Hyphomicrobium denitrificans ATCC 51888: one gene and its partner. The protein of the gene in region 2 interacts with the protein of the main gene of each other region in a pairwise test. Links are inferred from orthologs where the notes say so. Each region holds a gene or a part of one and is shown on either strand. Other genes may lie near its edges.

Region 1 (9,507 bases), 350 kb from region 2 along the record:
CAGCGTGGCGGAAGCGGTCGCCAGGACCGGCGCCACGGCGTCGTCGATCTATGTGCCGCCCCCGTTCGCCGCTGACGCGATCCTGGAAGCGATCGACGCGGAAGTGCCGCTGATCGTTTGCATCACCGAGGGCATTCCGGTGATGGACATGGTGCGCGTCAAGCGCGCTCTCGATGGATCGAAATCGCGACTCGTCGGACCGAACTGCCCCGGCATCCTGACGCCCGATCAATGCAAGATCGGCATCATGCCCGGAAACATCTTCAAGCACGGCAGCGTCGGCATTGTATCCCGTTCGGGAACCCTCACATATGAGGCAGTGAAGCAGACGACGGACGTCGGCCTTGGTCAGACGACCGCTGTTGGCATCGGCGGCGATCCGGTGAAAGGCACCGAATTCATCGACGTCCTCGACCTCTTCCTGTCGGACGATGAAACACAATCGATCATTATGATCGGCGAAATCGGCGGTTCCGCCGAGGAAGATGCTTCGGAATTTCTGACGCGGGAAGCTCGCAAAGGCAGAAAGAAACCGATGGCCGGATTCATCGCCGGCGTAACCGCGCCGCCCGGACGGCGCATGGGTCACGCGGGCGCGATCATCTCCGGCGGCAAGGGCAAGGCGGAAGACAAGCTCGCGGCGATGCAGGCCGCAGGCATCGCCATTTCGCCAAGTCCCGCTGCTCTCGGCCGTACACTAATTGATATCTTGCGCGCGTAAGGTCTCAGTCAGCACATGGCCGAACCAATCGGGCATTTTTTTGATCTCGACCGTGCGCGTCATCCCGAGACCTCGATAGGCAACCGAGCCTCAAAAGGACGAAGCAGATGTCACGAAATGGCCAGAACGAAGCGTTTCTCCGCACCTCGTTCCTGAGCGCTGCGAATGCACCCTACATCGAAGACATGCAGGCCGAGTACGAGCGCAACCCGGGCGCCGTCAGCGACGAATGGCGATTGTTTTTCGACAGCATCAAGGAGCCGGCCGCGGGGCCATCCGTTTCCAGTGGCCCGGCCTGGGCGCCGCCGCTCGAAGCGCTATTGAACGATACCGGCACCGATCGCGATCTGGTCGGCGCGTTGACGGGCGACTACGGCGCAACCGAGCGCGCGATTCGCGACAAGATCGAGCGGCGCGCGCAGCTGGCGGGCTTCGAGATCACGCCCGCCGCTTCGCTTCGCGCGACGCAGGATTCGATCCGCGCCTTGATGCTGATCCGCGCCTATCGCGTCATCGGCCACCTTGCCGCCGACCTCGATCCGCTCGGCATTGCCGATCGCCGCGTCCATCGCGAACTGTTGGCGGAAACCTACGGCTTCACCGAAGCCGATCTCGACCGGCCGATTTTCATCGATCACGTCATGGGCCTCGAAACGGCGACCATGCGACAGATCCTGACGATCCTGCGCCGCACGTATTGCCGCCAGATCGGCTTCCAGTTCATGCACATCACGGATCCGGCGCAGAAAAGCTGGATTCAGGAGCGCATCGAAGGACCGGAAAAGGACATCAGCTTCACGCCCGAGGGGCGCAAGGCGATTTTGCGCAAGCTCGTCGAAACCGAAACCTTCGAGAAATTCTGCGACCTGAAATACACCGGCACGAAGCGCTTCGGCCTCGAAGGCGCGGAAGCGATGATCCCGGCGCTTGAGCAGATCATCAAGCGCGGCGGTCATTTGGGCGTGCGTGAAATCGCGCTGGGCATGGCGCATCGCGGCCGTCTCAACGTTCTCGCCAACGTCATGGCGAAGCCGCTGCGCGCGATCTTTAAGGAGTTCAAGGGCGGCTCATTCAAGCCCGACGACGTCGAAGGTTCGGGCGACGTCAAATATCACCTCGGCGCATCGTCGGACCGCATGTTCGACGGCAACGGCGTGCATCTCTCGCTGACGGCAAACCCGTCGCATCTCGAAATCGTCGATCCTGTCGTGCTCGGCAAGGTGCGCGCGAAGCAGGATCAGCAAGGCTGCTCCGGCGGCGACCGGACTCCGGTGCTGCCGCTGCTCATTCACGGCGACGCGGCGTTCGCGGGCCAGGGCGTCGTCGCGGAATGCTTCGGCCTGTCGGGACTGCGCGGTCACCGCACGGCAGGCTCAATTCATTTCATCATCAACAACCAGATCGGTTTCACGACGGCGCCGCATCACTCGCGCTCGTCGCCCTACTGCTCCGACGTCGCGCTGATGATCGAAGCGCCGATTTTCCACGTCAACGGCGACAATCCCGAAGCCGTCGTTCACGTCGCGAAGATCGCAACCGAATTTCGCCAGCGCTTCCAGAAACCTGTCGTCATCGACATGTTCTGCTATCGCCGTCACGGTCACAACGAGACCGACGAGCCGATGTTCACGCAGCCGGCGATGTACAAGCGGATCAAGGCGCATCCGACCGCCGTCGAAATCTACTCGCAATCGCTCATCGACGAAGAGGTCATCACGGTCGCCGAATTCGACGAGATCAAAGCCTCGGTGCGCTCCAATCTCGATAACGAGTTCGCCGTCTCCGATGGCTATAAGCCGAACAAGGCGGACTGGCTCGACGGCCGCTGGTCGGGCATCACGCGCTCCGACAGCGATGATTGGCGCGGCAACACCGGGATCCCGATCGAGACCCTGAAAGATCTCGGCCGCCGTCTGACGTCCATTCCCAACGACTTCCACATTCATAAAACGATCGCCAAGCTTCTCGAACGCCGGCGTGAAATGACGGAGTCGGGCGTCGGCATCGATTGGGCGATGGGCGAGCACCTCGCGTTCGCGTCGCTGTTGATGGAGCGCTTCCGCGTCCGGCTGTCCGGGCAGGATTGCGAACGCGGGACGTTCTCGCAGCGCCACGCCGTTTTCATCGACCAGGAAACGGATCGCCGCTTCGCGCCGCTCAAGCACTTGGCGCCAAATCAGGCCAACTTCGAGATCGTCAATTCGATGCTTTCGGAGGAAGCCGTGCTCGGCTTCGAATATGGCTATTCGCTCGCCGAGCCCAACGCGCTGACGCTTTGGGAAGCGCAGTTCGGCGACTTCGCCAACGGCGCGCAGGTCGTGTTCGATCAGTTCGTCTCCTCCGCCGAGCGCAAGTGGCTGCGCATGTCCGGCCTCGTCTGTCTTCTGCCCCACGGCTACGAAGGCCAGGGACCGGAACATTCTTCCGCGCGCCTCGAGCGTTATCTGCAGCTCTGCGCCGAAGACAACTGGCAGGTCGCCAACTGCACGACGCCCGCGAACTACTTCCACATTCTCCGCCGTCAGCTGCACCGCAACTTCCGCAAGCCGCTGATCTTGATGACGCCGAAATCGCTGCTCCGGCACAAGCGCGTCACGTCGAAGATCGAGGAGTTCGGGCCGGGAACGAGCTTCCACCGCTTGCTTTGGGACGACGCCGAACGTGGCGTCTCCTCGCTCAAGCTTCGCCCGGACGATGAGATCAAGCGCGTCGTCGTCTGTTCCGGCAAGGTCTATTACGACCTGCTGCAGGCACGCGATGCCCAGGGGCGTGACGATGTTTACCTGCTCCGCGTCGAGCAGCTCTATCCGTTCCCGGCGCGTGCGCTGATTCAGGAACTCGGCCGATTCAAATTCGCTGAAATCGTCTGGTGCCAGGAAGAGCCCAAAAATATGGGCGCTTGGTACTTCATGGACGCGAATATCGAATGGGTCTTGACCCATTTGGGGTATATTCACCGTCGCCCACGCTATGCCGGGCGGGCGGCGTCCGCGTCGACCGCGACCGGCCTCCTGTCTCAGCATATCAAGGAACAGACCGCGCTCGTCGCCGACGCGCTCGGAACATAGCAATAGCCGCGTTCGGCGCCGGTTCCGTTCAGCGGACACGCCGATCGCAATCAAAGACACTCCGGCTCGCTGCCGATGCGCACCGGAGCAAGACGAACAACCACGATCGGCGGCCGACTCCGCTAAGCGAAGTCGCCGATCGCAATCAACGAAACTCCGGGCTCGCTGCCGATGCGCACCGGAGCAAGACGAGCAACCGCGATCGGCGGCCGGCTCCGCGAAGCGGAGTCGCCGATCGCAATCAAAGGTGTGAGGACTGAGATGTCGATTGAGATTCGCGTTCCCGCGCTTGGGGAAAGCGTCACGGAGGCGACCGTTGGCAAGTGGTTCAAACAGACCGGCGACGCCGTGAATGTCGACGAGCCGCTGGTCGAGCTCGAAACCGACAAAGTGACCGTCGAAGTTCCCGCTCCCGCGGCCGGCGTGCTGGGCGACATTCTCGTCAAGTCGGGTACGACGGTGGCGGTCGGATCTCTGCTCGCGGCCTTGAAAGATGGCGCGGCGAAGTCATCGGCAGGCAATTCTCAAACGACGGCGCCCCAGGCGGCAAAGCCGTCCGCGCCCCCTTCGCAGCCGAAGCCCGAGCATGTCGCAGCGAAAGCTCCGGAAAGCGCTCCAGCGGCAGACGCCCCTCGCCCGCCGCCCGCCGCCCTCAAGGCGCTGACGGAAGCTGGCTTGGAACCCTCCGACGTGCGTGGTACCGGCCGCCGCGGGCAAATCCTGAAGGAAGACGTCATCAATGCCGTTGCAGCCACGGCCGCAAAACCGGCGGCATCTCCGCCGCCTCTGCGTGAACCAACGGCCGCGCCGGTCTCGCCCAACGCGGTCACCATTCAAGAAGCGCCGGCGACGATTGTGATGCGCGACGTGCGCCTGCCGTCACCCGCCAACGATGCGACGCGCGAAGAACGCGTCCGGATGTCGAAGCTTCGCCAGACCATCGCGCGCCGCCTGAAGGAAGCGCAGAACGCCGCCGCAATGCTGACGACGTTCAACGACGTCGACATGAGCGCCATCATGGCGCTGCGCGCGCAGTACAAGGATGTGTTCGAGAAACGGCACGGCGTGAAGCTCGGCTTCATGGGCCTGTTCGTGAAGGCCGCCATTCAGGCGCTCCGCGACGTGCCCTCCGTCAACGCCGAGATCGATCACGACGAGATCGTTTACAAGAATTACTATCACATCGGCGTCGCGGTCGGGACGGAGAAGGGCCTCGTCGTGCCGGTCGTGCGCGAAGCCGACCGCCTCAGCCTCGCCGAGATCGAGCAGAAGATCACCGAATTCGGCAAGCGCGCCCGCGACGGCAAACTGTCGATCGAGGACATGCAGGGCGGTACGTTCACGATCTCGAACGGCGGCGTCTACGGCTCGCTGATGTCGACGCCGATCCTGAACGCGCCGCAATCCGGTATTCTCGGCATGCATCGCATCGAGGAACGCCCGGTCGTCCGCAACGGCCAGATCGTTGCGCGCCCGATGATGTATCTCGCGCTGTCCTACGATCATCGCATCGTCGATGGCAAAGAGGCGGTGACGTTCCTTGTCCGCATCAAGGAATGTCTCGAAGATCCGCAGCGCTTCATCCTGGAGCTCTGAGGAATGACAGCATCATATGATTTGATCGTGATCGGCACGGGCCCCGGCGGCTACGTCTGCGCCATTCGCGCCGCGCAGCTCGGGCTGAAAGTCGCCGTCGTCGAAAAGCGCGGCACGCACGGCGGCACGTGCTTGAATGTCGGCTGCATCCCCTCGAAAGCCCTGCTGCATGCCTCGCACGCCTACGACGAAGCCAAGCACGCGTTCGGCGCGATGGGCATCGATGCGTCGCCCGTCCTCGATCTGCCGAAGATGCAGGCATTCAAGCGCGAAGGCGTCAAAGGCAACGTCGAAGGCGTCGCCTACCTGCTGAAGAAAAATAAGGTCCAGACGTACTTTGGCACTGGCCGCATCGTGAAAAGCGGTCAAGTTGCGGTCACCTCGCCCGGCGGCGAGACTGAAACGCTCGAAGCCAAGTCGATCGTCATCGCCACCGGTTCCGATGTTACGCGTCTGCCGGGAATCGAGATCGACGAAAAGCGCGTCGTGTCATCGACCGGCGCGCTGGAACTCGCGTCCGTGCCGCGCAAGCTGCTGGTGATCGGCGCTGGCGTCATCGGCCTCGAACTCGGCTCGGTGTGGCGTCGCCTTGGCGCGGACGTGTTGGTCGTCGAATATCTCGATCGCATTCTGCCGGGCATCGACAAGGAAGTCGCGCGCGCGTTCCAGCGTCTGCTCGACAAGCAGGGCATTGCGTTCCGGTTGGCGAGCAAGGTCACGGGCGTCACCGGCCCCGAAACCCCGGGCAAGCCGCTCAGCGTTCAGATCGAACCGGCGGCTGGCGGAGCCACCGAGACGGTCGAAGCCGACGTCGTTCTCGTTGCGGTCGGGCGCGTTCCTTACACCGACGGATTGGGCCTTGCTGAAGCTGGCGTCGCGCTCGATGCGAAAAAGCGCATCCTGACCGATGGCCATTTCCAGACCAGCGCATCCGGCATTTTCGCGATCGGCGACGTCATCGCCGGTCCGATGCTGGCGCACAAAGCCGAGGACGAAGGCGTCGCCGTCGCCGAAATCATCGCGGGCCAAGCTGGGCACGTGAACTACGATGTGATCCCGAACGTCATTTACACCTCGCCCGAAGTCGCGAGCGTCGGCAAATCCGAAGAGGAACTGAAAGCGGCTGGAATTGCCTACAACGTCGGCAAGTTTCCGTTCACCGCCAACGGCCGTGCGAAATCGATCCGCATGACGGACGGCTTCGTCAAAATCCTTGCCGATGCTGCGACGGATCGCGTGCTGGGCGTCCACATCATCGGGGCCAACGCGGGCGAGCTTATTGCGGAAGCGTGCGTGCTGATGGAATTCGGCGGCTCGGCAGAAGACCTCGCGCGCACATGCCACGCGCATCCGACATTGAGCGAGTCCGTCAAGGAAGCGGCTCTCGCGGTCGGCAAACGCGCGATCCACTTCTGAGACCTTCGTGGCCGGGTTGAGCCCGGCCACGTGGTGCGGTTATTCCACGGCCGTGACTGTGTAGCCGCGCTCGCGCAGCAGCGCGACGAGCCCCGTCGGCCCGACGAGGTGCAGCGCTCCGACCGCGATAAAGGCGCTGCCGTCCTGAAGCAGCGGCTCGGCGGCATCGCGCATTCGGACGTTGCGATCCGATAGAAGCCCCTTCTTGAAGTCGTCAAAAGCCGAAGCCGGAACGCCGGATTCGGCCGCGAGCGCCAACTGGAACGGCATCGCCGCGCCGATCTCGCGTCGCAAATACATCTGGACGATCGATTCCATCAGATCGTCGGTACGATCGGCATACTTGATCCCAACCTTCAACATGGCGACCTGCTGATCATCGGCGATCGAAGCCAAGGATTCGAGTTGCTGTTCGATGGTCTCGAGACCCTTGACGGTCAGCCCGTGCTTTTTCGCTTCCTCCGCAACTTGCAAATCGAGCACCTTGGCGCCCGCCACGACCTGCTTGCGTTCGCAGTCCGACGTCGCAAGCAGCATGCTGACGAGCCACGGCTTGACGAGCCCCGATGCTTCTTCCGGCATCCCCGCCTCTTTGACGAGACGTTGCACGACTTTGAATTCATCGTCCGTAAGCTGCGCGTTGAGCGTGTGCCCATCCGTGTAAAGCAGAAGGTGGCCGGCCTTCGCCATCGCTTCGCCGACGGCCTTTTCCGAAAGGTCGGCAACTTCAAGTGCCACGGACTTCGAATGCGCGATGAAGTCCTGCTGCCTCGCCGACAATCGCGAAATACGCGGGTCGGAAAGGTGCATCGTTCCGAGCAGATACGACGGAGCGACGCCGGACTTCTCGATCTTCCACAGTACCGCTTCGGTGTTTGACGTCTGCCGGCTTTCTTCGATGACGGTTTTGTAGGCGTCCGGCGATCGCGTCTGCAACTCCGCCAGCATGTCCGTGCCGCGGCAGGGGACAGGCACATCATCCGCCCGAGCCGTCGCGCTGGCCGCGATCAGCAGCGCGAAACAAAAGAATAGGAATGTCCGGACATGCGTTGTCATGTGGCACTCGAAATGGAAACGCTCAGGCTAGCTGCGAGCCGTCCGCGGATGCGCTTGATCATAGACGGACAGCAGGCGGTCTCGATCGACTTCCGTATAGACTTGTGTGGTCGAAAGCGAGGCGTGGCCCAAAAGCTCCTGAATTTGCCGTAAATCGGCCCCCGCCGAGAGCAGATGCGTCGCAAACGAATGCCGGAGCGCGTGCGGCGTCGCCGTTTCCGGCAGGCCAAGCTCCCGGCGCATGCGTGCCATCGCGAGTTGAATGAGACGCGGCGACAGCGGCCCGCCGCGCGCACCAAGAAACAGCGGCCCGTCGCCGGAAAGCGGGAACGGGCAAAGCCGCATGTACTTTGCGATCGCCTCCGAAATGATCGGAAGTGCCGGGACGAGCCGATCCTTGCCGCCCTTGCCGGTGATGTGCATCACGTCGCGACCGTTGAGCGGCGCCGAATTCGGCGTCAGGCTCAGCGCTTCGCTGATGCGCAGACCAGCGCCATAGAGCAGCAGCAGAACCGCCGTGTCGCGTGCGTTGATCCACTCGGCCCGATCATCATTTTTCGTCGCAACGAGTTCCGCTGCGCCGTCGACGGTCAGCGGCTTCGGCACCGAATGCGGTATCTTCGGCAAGGCGACCTGCAGCACGGCGCGATTCTGCAGCCTGCCTTCACGTTCCAGCCATCGAAAAAAAGTCCTGAGCGATGAAAGAGAGCGCGCCAGCGATCGCGACACGACATCCGATTTGCGCCGATGCGCGAGAAACGCCCGAAACACCTTGGTGTCGACTCGACTCAAATCGCCGAGACATGGTGCACGTCCAAGGTGCGTTTTCAGAAACGCCAGAAACTGAGTGACGTCGCGCGCATAGGCTTCGCGCGTCGCGGCGCTCTGTCCGCGCTCATTGATGAGATGCGCCAGCCAATCCTCGACCGCGCGTTTGAGGTCGCCGCCGAGCGGTAACTCCGCATCCGTCGTCAGGATTTCGTCGAGTGAAGTCACCGGCAGCGCCCTCATGTCGGATTGAGCCTTCTCCGACGCGGTTAACGAACCGTTAACGGACGCAATCCCTACAGCACTTTGCCCGGATTCAGAATGCCTTTGGGATCGAGCGCCTGTTTGATCGCGCGCATCATGTCGAGTTCGATCGCGGATTTGTGCTGCCGCAGCGCCTCGCGCTTCATCTGCCCGATGCCGTGCTCTGCTGAGATCGACCCGCCAAGCTCCGAGACAAGCTCGAAGATCGCATCCGACATCGTCTCCCACAGCGACAGGAATTGCGCTTTGTCGCCGCCTTCGGGCTGGCTGATGTTGTAATGCAGATTGCCGTCGCCGAAGTGCCCGAACGGCACAGGTCGCGCGCCCGGCGCAACCTGCTCGACGATCTCCGCCGCGTGCGAAAGAAATTCCGGAATGCGCGCGATCGGCACCGAGATGTCGTGCTTGATGCTCCCGCCCGCACCTTTCTGCGCTTCGGAGAATGCCTCTCGCAAACGCCAGAAATCTTGCGCCTGGCCGAGAGATCGAGCCAGCGCGGCGTCGCGGATAAGCTCCTGCCCATGAGCGATAGTCAAAAGCTGTTCGAGTGCGCTGCTGGAACGCCCGCCATGCGAAAGCTCGATCAGCACGTACCACGGATGCGCATCGGCGAACGCG
Region 2 (8,936 bases):
ACGGGATCGAAGCGGGCAACGAAACGCGCGGTCATCGTTTCCTCGGACCCGGTCCATTCAAGGTCAAGAATTTCGCGGACTATGAAGCAAAGCTCGCCGCGCATCATGTGATGCTCGATCCGGCGAAGCGCGCCGCCGCCATTTCCGAGCAGGCGCACGCGCTCGCCAAGGACGCCAAGCTCGAGTTGATCGAGGACGACGCGTTGCTCGCTGAGAACGCCGGTCTGACGGAATGGCCCGTGGTCCTGATGGGCACGTTCGATAAGGCCTTCCTCGAAGTACCCGCCGAAGTCCTGACGACCTCGATGAAGACGCATCAGAAGTGCTTCTCGCTGCGTGAGACGCGCTCCAAGAAACTCGCAAACAAGTTCCTGCTCGTTTCCAATCTCGTCGCGAAAGACGGTGGCGCGGAAATCGTCTCTGGCAACGAAAAGGTCATCCGCGCGCGGCTGTCCGACGCCAAGTTCTTCTGGGAGCAGGATCTGAAGCATCCGCTCGGCGAGATGGCGGGCAAGCTTTCGGGCATCACGTTCCACGAAAAGCTCGGCAGCCAGAAAGATCGCGTCGAACGCATCGAGGCGCTCGCGTTCGAGCTTGCAGGCGCTTGCGACGCTATTCCGGAAGACGCGCGCCGTGCGGCAGGATTGGCGAAGGCCGATCTCGTCTCCGGAATGGTCGGCGAGTTCCCGGAGCTGCAAGGCCTGATGGGCCGCTACTACGCCGAGCACGTCGGCACCAAGCCCGAGATCGCCCGCGCTCTCGAACTTCACTACAAGCCGAAAGGCCCGACCGATACGGTTCCGCGCGAGGATCAGGGCGACGCTGTCGCGGTCGCCGTCGCGCTTGCCGACAAGCTCGATACTCTCGTTGGCTTCTGGGCCATCGGCGAAAAGCCGACCGGCTCCGGCGATCCCTACCAGCTCCGCCGCGCCGCATTGGGCGTCATCCGCATCGTGTTGGAAAATGATCTGCGGGTGCCGCTCAACCATTACATCGAGATTGGCGAACGCCTGCACGGCGCAAAAAAGGCGGCAGGTGAGGTCCAGAGCGACCTCCTTTCCTTCTTCGCCGACCGTTTGAAAGTCTTCCTGCGCGATCAGGGCAAACGCCACGATCTGATTGACGCCGTGTTCGCGCTCGGAGGCCAGGACGACCTCGCGCTCATCGTTCGTCGCGTCGAAGCGCTCGATGCGTTCCTGAAAACCGACGACGGCGCGAACCTTCTCGCAGGCGTCAAGCGCGCGGCGAACATCCTCGCCATCGAGGAAAAGAAGGACAAGAAATCCTACGCCGGTCCTTACGATCTGAAGCTGATCACCGAGAAGGAAGAAACGGCGCTCGCCGCCGCCATCGAGGCGACGAAGCAGGACACCGTCGCCGCCATCAACGTCGAGAATTTCGCAGGCGCCATGCGCGCGCTGTCGGAACTTCGCGCGCCGGTCGACGCGTTCTTCGAGAAAATTCTCGTCAACGCCGACGATCCGAAAATTCGCGAGAACCGTCTGCGCCTGCTGTCGGAAATCCGCGCAGCCACGCAAACGGTTGCTGACTTCTCAAAAATCAGCGGCTGAGTTTGCTGCGCTAGGCAAGCGTCGCGAGCGCTTGCCCGGCAACCGCGCTCAGCACGACGACCAGCCACGGCGGCGCTTTCCAAAGATAGAGCAGCGCGAAATCCGCCGCCGCGAGCGCGAAATCGCTCTTGCTCAAAATTCCTGACGTCCACACCGGATCGTAAAAGGCCGCAAGCAAAAGGCCGACGACCGAGGCATTCACGCCGCGCAACATTGACTGCGCAATCGGGAGGCGTCTGAGTTCCTGCCAGAACGGCAATACCCCGATGACCAGCAGGAACGACGGCAGAAAGATCGCGATCAGACACAGCACGGCGGTGCCCGCCCCGCCGATCACGGCGCCGAGATACGCCGCGAACGTAAACAGCGGCCCCGGAACGGCTTGCGCCGCTCCATAGCCCGCGAGGAAGGCGTCGTTGCTTACCCATCCGGGAGCCACGACTTCGGATTGAAGCAATGGCAGAACGACGTGACCGCCACCGAACACCAGCGCTCCCGTACGGAAGAACTTATCGAACAGAGCAAGGTCTTGGCTGTGGCTCGCAGCGGCCAGCAACGGCAGTCCGACAAGCAAGCCAGCGAATAGCGCGAGACAGACCGTGCCTGCTGCACGGTTGATGGTCAGGGGCAAGTGCGCCTCGCCTGCGGACGAACCACCGCCGCGAAGTAACAGCGCTCCTGCAACGCCACCGAAAATGATCGCCGCAATCTGCCCGAGCGATGAAGGCACCGCGAACGCGATGAGCGTTGCGACAATGGCGAGTGCCCCGCGCTGGAGGTCCGGCGTCAGCGTTCGCGCCATGCCGAGAATGGCAAGTGCGACGACCGCCACGGCGGCCACCTTCAATCCGTGCAGCCAGCCGCTATCGAGCGGAACGCCGCTCGCGGAAATGCCGTATGCGAACAGAACGAGCGCCAACGCCGACGGCAGCGTGAAAGCGGTCCATGCCGCAAGAGCGCCCGCGAATCCAGCGCGCGACAACCCGATCGCGATACCGACTTGGCTCGAGGCGGGCCCAGGCAGAAACTGGCACAACGCAACGACATCGGCATAGGCCGATTCATCGAGCCATTTACGCCGCTCGACGAACTCCTGCCTGAAATAGCCGAGATGCGCGACCGGCCCACCGAACGACGTCAGGCCGAGTTTCAAAAATGCAAAGAAAACTTCGGCAACGCACCTAGCCGAATCCGATCGGTGAATGGCGGACATGCGCGCAGGGTTCCGACGACAGACGAATGCGGAAACCGATACAGCGGCGAAACCCGCACATCAATCTATCGGAAGCTAAATGACGAACTCAGCGTTCGCTTTACTTATTCGCGGGCTTGAACGGCTTGACGGCCGGAAGCATCGCGAGCTGCGTCGATGGCGCCGGTACGGTGCGAGTTTCAGCGAGGAAGCTCGGCTTCACTGCTGCGTCGAGCCATTTGACCGTGATGTTCGCCGCATACGTGAAGGTAATGATCGCGATCACGACCGCAATCGAAAGCATCGCTACGTACGCAAGATATTCCCTCACCGCGACGGTGGCGTCCGCTGCCTGTGCACGCGCCGGACGTGCCACGGCATTGCGGGGAGCGAGTTTGTGATAGACGAATTCCTGTTTCATCGTTGAGACCCGTTGCGCAGGTACGCGGGGGGCACTGGCCCTGCGCCTCATGAACGCCGCATTCTGAAAATCGGTTCCGGACCGCTTCTTTTCCAGATGTGGAAATCGCGACAAATCGCAACGCTCCGCGTGCGCGCCGCCACCAAGGTCGGATTCGACAGCGGATGAAACGGCTTATGCGTCGGCGCCGACGGCCGCGTCCTCGTAGGCTTCAGTCGCCAGCAGCCAGGCCTCTTCCGCCTCGCCGAGTTGTCTGCTGAGCTGGCCGCGTTGCTGCGCCGTGCTCTGGGCGCGGCCGGGGTCCTTGGTATAGAGCGCCGGATCGGCAAGCAGCGCATCGAGCGCCGCGATCTCTTTCGTCAGCTTGTCGACGAGCTTTTCGGCAGCGACCATCGCTTTCTTCAGCGGCGCAAGCTCGGCCCGCTTCTCGGCGGCCGCCCGGCGTTGATCCGTGCGCGATGCTTTCGCCTCGCCGTCGCCGCGATCGTCGCGACGCTCCACCGTCCGCGCGCCACGTTCTTCGAGCAGCAGCGCGCGATAGCTCTCCATATCGCCATCGTAGGATTTCACTGTGCCGTTACGCACCAGCCAGAGACGATCCGCCGTCGCTTCGATCAGATGCCGGTCGTGACTGATGAGGATGACGGTGCCGTTGTATTCCATCAGCGCATGCACGAGCGCTTCGCGGCTGTCGATGTCGAGATGGTTCGTCGGTTCGTCGAGGATCAGCACGTGCGGACCGTGAAAGGCCGTCAACGCCAATAGCAGTCGCGCCTTCTCGCCGCCGGAAAGCTTGCCGCATTGCGTGTCGGCTTTATCGGCGCTGAAACCGAACGTGCCGAGCTTCGTCCGCCGCTGGGCTTCCGTTGCCTCAGGCATCAGTTTCAGCATGTAATCGTAAGGCGTCGCCGTCGGCAGCAAGTCGTCGAGCTGATGCTGCGCGAAATATCCAACCTCGACCTTTTGCGCACCGAAGACGTTGCCGGAAAGCGGTGTCAGCCGCCCTGCGATCAGTTTCGCCAACGTCGACTTGCCGTTGCCGTTCTGTCCGAGCAAGGCGATGCGATCGTCGTTGTCGATGCGCAGATCGAGCCCAGTTAGAATAGGCGTCTCTGCATCATATCCGGCACTCGCCTTTTCGATCCGGAGCAGCGGGCTCGCGATCACCTTCTGCGGATCGGGAAAGCGAAACGGCACGACGCGATCGTCGACCTGCGCCGCGATCGGCTGCATCTTCGCGAGAGCTTTGACGCGGCTTTGCGCCTGCGCCGCCTTGCTGGCCTTCGCTTTGAAGCGATCGATGAACGCCTGCAGATGACGGCGCTGCTCGTCCTGCTTTTTCATCAGTTTCATTTCGAGGCGCTGCTTTTCCCGCCGCGTTTCCTCGAAGTCGTCGTAGCCGCCTGCGTACAGCGTGAGCTTGCCGCGATCGAGATGCAGGATCGAGCCGACGGCGCGGTTTAAGAGATCGCGATCGTGGCTGACGATCAGCACGGTATGCGGATAGGCCTTGAGATGGTTCTCGAGCCAGAGCGTGCCTTCGAGATCGAGATAGTTCGTCGGCTCGTCGAGCAGCAGAATGTCGGGCTTGAGAAACAGAATGGCGCCGAGCGCGACGCGCATGCGCCAGCCGCCCGAGAACTCGCGGCACGCCCGTCGCTGTGCCTCCTCGTCGAAACCAAGACCCGACAGAATGCGCGCCGCGCGCGACGGCGCCGAATGCGCGTCGATGTCGGTTAGGCGAATCTGGATTTCCGCGATCCGCTGCGGATCGGCCGCGTGCTCGGCTTCGGCGAGCAGGCTGGCGCGCTCGGTGTCGGAGGAAAGCACCCAGTCGAGCAGGCTGTCGTCGCCGCCCGGCGCTTCCTGCGCGACGTGGCCGAGGCGAGCGTTGCGCGGGATCGATATCGATCCGTCGTCCGGCGCGATCTCACCTTTGAGAAGACGCAGCAGTGTCGTCTTGCCGGCGCCGTTGCGCCCGACGAGGCCGACCTTGTGGCCGGAGGGGATCGCGACAGTCGCCTGCTCGAGGATCGGCCGTCCCTCGATCCGATAGGTCAGATCGTTGATATGCAGCATGGGACGAGCCGATAGCCTGTCCGCCCGCGCCTGTCACGCCTCACAGGGTGATGCCGAAGCGCGCAAGCACGGCCGTCATCAGCAGGTACGCCGCAAAAGTCGCAGCCGAGGCGATCAGAAGGCTCGGCCAGAATCCGAACCCGCGCGCCAGCAGGAGCGGCAAGACGACGAACAGAACAAGAGATGGCAGGACGTACCAGAAGACGCTGGTCGAGAGCTGGGCGACCTTCGACGTATCGCCAGTCTCACCGTAAAGCCAGATGATCGCCAGAAGCGACGTCAGCGGCAGCGACGCGACGAGCCCGCCGAGAACGCTGGAGCGTTTCGCCACTTCCGAAATTGCAACGACGAGCAAGGCGGTCAGCAGAACTTTGATGGCCGCGTATGCCACCGCGCGTCAGCCCGACACGACGGGCTTGAGCGTCTCATAAAGCAGGCGATCGCGGGTTGCTTTGTCCTGCACGGCGAGGTGCGCGACGAACCACTCCTGCACCATCTTGCAGACCTGCTCCGGCTCGCGCTTGGCGAGCAGCTTCGGATTGGAAAAGACCTGGAGGTCGTCTTCCTTCCAGCCGAGCTTGGCAAGTTCCTTGATCAGCACGTCATAGTCGCTCTTGACGGCAGAGTCGTGCTTCACCGGATTTTTGCGGCCCTCGGAAATTGCCTGGAAGACCGCGTCAGCCTGGGCATTGAGTGCCGTCGCCGTTTCCGGATGCTCCATCATCTGCACGACGGCAGGGCTTGTCTCGCCTTTCGAAATGAAGCCGAAGCAGGCGCTCACGCTTTGCGAGCGAAGCGACTTCAGATGCGCGAGAAATGCGACCGCGATGGCCTGCAGCTTTTCGGAGCTGGCGGCGAGAGCCTTGTCGGCGTTCTGACGGCGGAGGTTGACGAGGCCCTGCGCGAGCGACATCGCGACTTCGTTGTCGGACTTCTTGTCGGCGACCATCTTGTTCGCCGTGGAAATCTGCGACGTGTACCAATCCGGATATTCGGCCTTGATCAGCTCCCAAACGGGCACTTTCTGCAAGCGTCCGTCGAGCGACGATCCATCGATGGCGGCCGGAGGCGCAGGCTCGGGCGCCTCGGGTTCGACGGCGGCGACCTGCATGTCCGATCGACCCTGTGCCGAACCGCTCGTTCCGCCGAGCTTCGAGACGGACGCCGTCGTCGTCGTTTGCGGATCGCTGGGTGGCGGGCTCTGTTGCGGCTGCGCCGGGCTCTCGGCAGTCTGCTGCTGAGGTTCCGGCGGCGCGGCGGGAATGACATCGCTGGCGGCTGGTGGCGTCGGCTCGGCACTCGCTGCATCGTTTTGTGGATGCGCGTCGGCAAGCTTCACCTCGTCCGGCGCCGCGACGACAGGTGCCTGATCGCCGCTTGTCGTATCCGATCCGCCCGAGACGATCTCCATCAGCGGGCCATGATACGTCGCAAGCGCAAACGCGCCGCCACCGATCACCGTCAGCGCAATGCTTGCGATGGCGAGACGCTTGACGAGATTGCCGCGTTGCGGCCGCGCATCCGCGCCGTCGAAACCGGAATGAGGAGCATACTGCGCCGACGCATTTGATTGCGCCGTATACGTCGGAGCGGGCGCCGCGCGATGCGCTTGCGGGATAGCCTGGGGCTGTTCGCTGCCGCCGTGAAACGCCGCCGGGAAAACAGCAGGCGCGGCTTGCCATTCAGACATGCCGGGGCGCCAGATCAGATCCGTTTGGCGAAGGTAGCTATGCGCGATGAAGGTTCGCAGCTCAACATCGGTCAAGGGACCGTGCTGTTTGCCATCCCGTGCAATATACCACTGAATGTCGTCGGCTTGTCCGGTCATTCTCGCTTCTTCGCACACGCGGGTCTCTCAACCCGTTTCAAGAGACCGAGTGTTCCCCCCGGCCACACTGTTCACAGCCAGTTGCGCGCGTCAATCGGGCGATTATGCGGTGAACCGGTCAAATTTCGTGCGACGTGCAACCGACTGCTTCAACTCGACCGCCTCCGCGCGCTTGCCGGTGTGAACCCTCACGGTTATAAGCCCGCCAACTCTCAGGAAACCGCAAAGCGAGGCAGACTTATGGCCGTTGAACGTACGTTTTCAATTATTAAGCCGGACGCAACGCGCCGCAATCTGACCGGCAAGATCAACGCCGTGATCGAAGGCGCCGGCCTCCGCATCGTCGCTCAGAAGCGCGTGCGCTGGACCCGGGCGCAGGCCGAGAAATTCTACGAGGAACACAAGGCGCGTCCGTTCTACGGCGAGCTCGTGGATTTCATGACGTCCGGCCCGATCGTTCTGCAGGTGCTGGAAGGCGAGAATGCGATCGCCAAGTATCGCGAAGTCATGGGCGCGACCGACCCCAAGGAAGCCGCCGAAGGAACCGTTCGCAAGCTCTTCGCGGAATCGAAGGGTTCGAACTCGACGCACGGTTCGGACAGCCCTGCTGCCGCCGATCGCGAAATCGCGCTGAACTTCCGCCTCGACGAAATCGTCGGCTAAGCGCGCCGATACAATTCTCCGGGTGGCGCAATGAACAGTGCCGCCCGGCCTCCGACGCGAGGTGCAAGAATGATCTCCGCCGCCTACGTTCAAACGATGGCTCGCTACAACGCGTGGCAAAATCGGAACGTCTACGATGCGGCGGAAAAATTGACCGATGCCCAACGCCGCGAAAATCGCGGCGTATTCTTCGGTTCGATCCATGCCACGCTGAACCATCTCTTGTGGGCTGATCAGATATGGCTGTCACGCTTCGGCGCGGCTTCCCCGCCTGCCGCGCGGACAATTCCAGACGGGCTGATCGCAATCGATGGCTGGAACGAACTCGCAAGCGCGCGCCAACGCTTCGACGACCAAATCCAACGCTGGGCTGATGGCATCGACGACGCGGCGCTTGCGGGCGACGTCAGTTGGTTTTCGGCAGTCGCGGGCCGCGAATTATCCGCTTCAAAAGCGCTGCTCGTCGCCCATCTCTTCAATCATCAGACACATCATCGGGGTCAGGTGAATGCGCTGCTGACCGGTTTTGGCATCGATCCTGGCGTGACCGATCTGCCGTTTGGTCCGGTCGTCAAGGCGATCTGATCAGGCCGCTCGCTATGCCGAACGGCGACCTGAATATTTGCAGATTGTGCTTCTGAATTTGATCGCCGCAAGGGCCGCCGGAACTCTGTACATCGGTCGGCCCTCGGGGCGCTTCGCCCGGTTCTATACGGGTGTGGAGGTCACGCACCTCATCGATCCGGACGGTAACCGGCGCTTAGGCGGCCGCGACCCAACTGCCAGCGACGAACCCGAAGGCGACTGCATCGGGATTGCGGCGTGCAGTTTCGATGAGTTTTTCTGGCGCTTCGACGACAAGCGTATGCGAGTGCTTGCCTTTGAATGTCGTTTTGCGCGATCTCGCTCCCGTGAGCAGAAACACGGACTTACCGAGGACTGTGGTTTTCACGGACTCCATGGCCGGGGGTCTCCTGGAGTTGGAACCAAGTATTTACGATCTAACTGACGCTCAGAATTCCTTGCTAAATCCATAACGTGCCCAGACTATGACAGCATTAACCTCATGCGTACACCTGCAACTCTCGCAGCTGCGAGGCCGCGACAGCCGCGGTTTGAAATTCTCTGAGAATTTCCAGAAGGCAGTTGTGATGATGCAGTGCCGAACGAAGCTGTGGAAAA

Evidence for each region.
Region 1: the proteins of HDEN_RS14130 (region 2) and HDEN_RS15965 interact in binary tests that used the Escherichia coli proteins (3 or more experiments, as listed by UniProt). The link is inferred for Hyphomicrobium denitrificans ATCC 51888 from one-to-one orthologs.

The regions. Positions count from the first base shown.
Region 1 is NC_014313.1:3,295,248-3,304,754, reverse strand. The notes cover bases 514-3,989. They hold HDEN_RS15965 (2-oxoglutarate dehydrogenase E1 component), read left to right. Parts: upstream 514-828; coding sequence 829-3,789; downstream 3,790-3,989. Other genes in these bases: sucD (succinate--CoA ligase subunit alpha), read left to right, coding at 514-721. Also shown: more of sucD, read left to right, coding at 1-513; odhB (2-oxoglutarate dehydrogenase complex dihydrolipoyllysine-residue succinyltransferase), read left to right, coding at 4,051-5,385; lpdA (dihydrolipoyl dehydrogenase), read left to right, coding at 5,389-6,801; HDEN_RS15950 (TraB/GumN family protein), read right to left, coding at 6,841-7,857; HDEN_RS15945 (tyrosine recombinase XerC), read right to left, coding at 7,885-8,868; HDEN_RS15940 (FAD-binding oxidoreductase), read right to left, coding at 8,922-9,507. UniProt on the Escherichia coli protein: E1 component of the 2-oxoglutarate dehydrogenase (OGDH) complex which catalyzes the decarboxylation of 2-oxoglutarate, the first step in the conversion of 2-oxoglutarate to succinyl-CoA and CO(2).
Region 2 is NC_014313.1:2,945,823-2,954,758, reverse strand. What follows is about bases 2,812-5,716. They hold HDEN_RS14130 (ABC-F family ATP-binding cassette domain-containing protein), read right to left. Parts: upstream 5,264-5,716; coding sequence 3,359-5,263; downstream 2,812-3,358. Other genes in these bases: HDEN_RS14120 (DUF4339 domain-containing protein), read right to left, coding at 5,661-5,716; HDEN_RS14125 (DUF3147 family protein), read right to left, coding at 5,304-5,654; HDEN_RS14135 (hypothetical protein), read right to left, coding at 2,885-3,184. In the rest of the region: glyS (glycine--tRNA ligase subunit beta), read left to right, coding at 1-1,571; chrA (chromate efflux transporter), read right to left, coding at 1,582-2,784; more of HDEN_RS14120, read right to left, coding at 5,717-7,091; ndk (nucleoside-diphosphate kinase), read left to right, coding at 7,332-7,754; HDEN_RS14110 (DinB family protein), read left to right, coding at 7,824-8,339; HDEN_RS14105 (hypothetical protein), read right to left, coding at 8,515-8,715. UniProt on the Escherichia coli protein: Genetic data indicate it may be involved in ribosome assembly or function.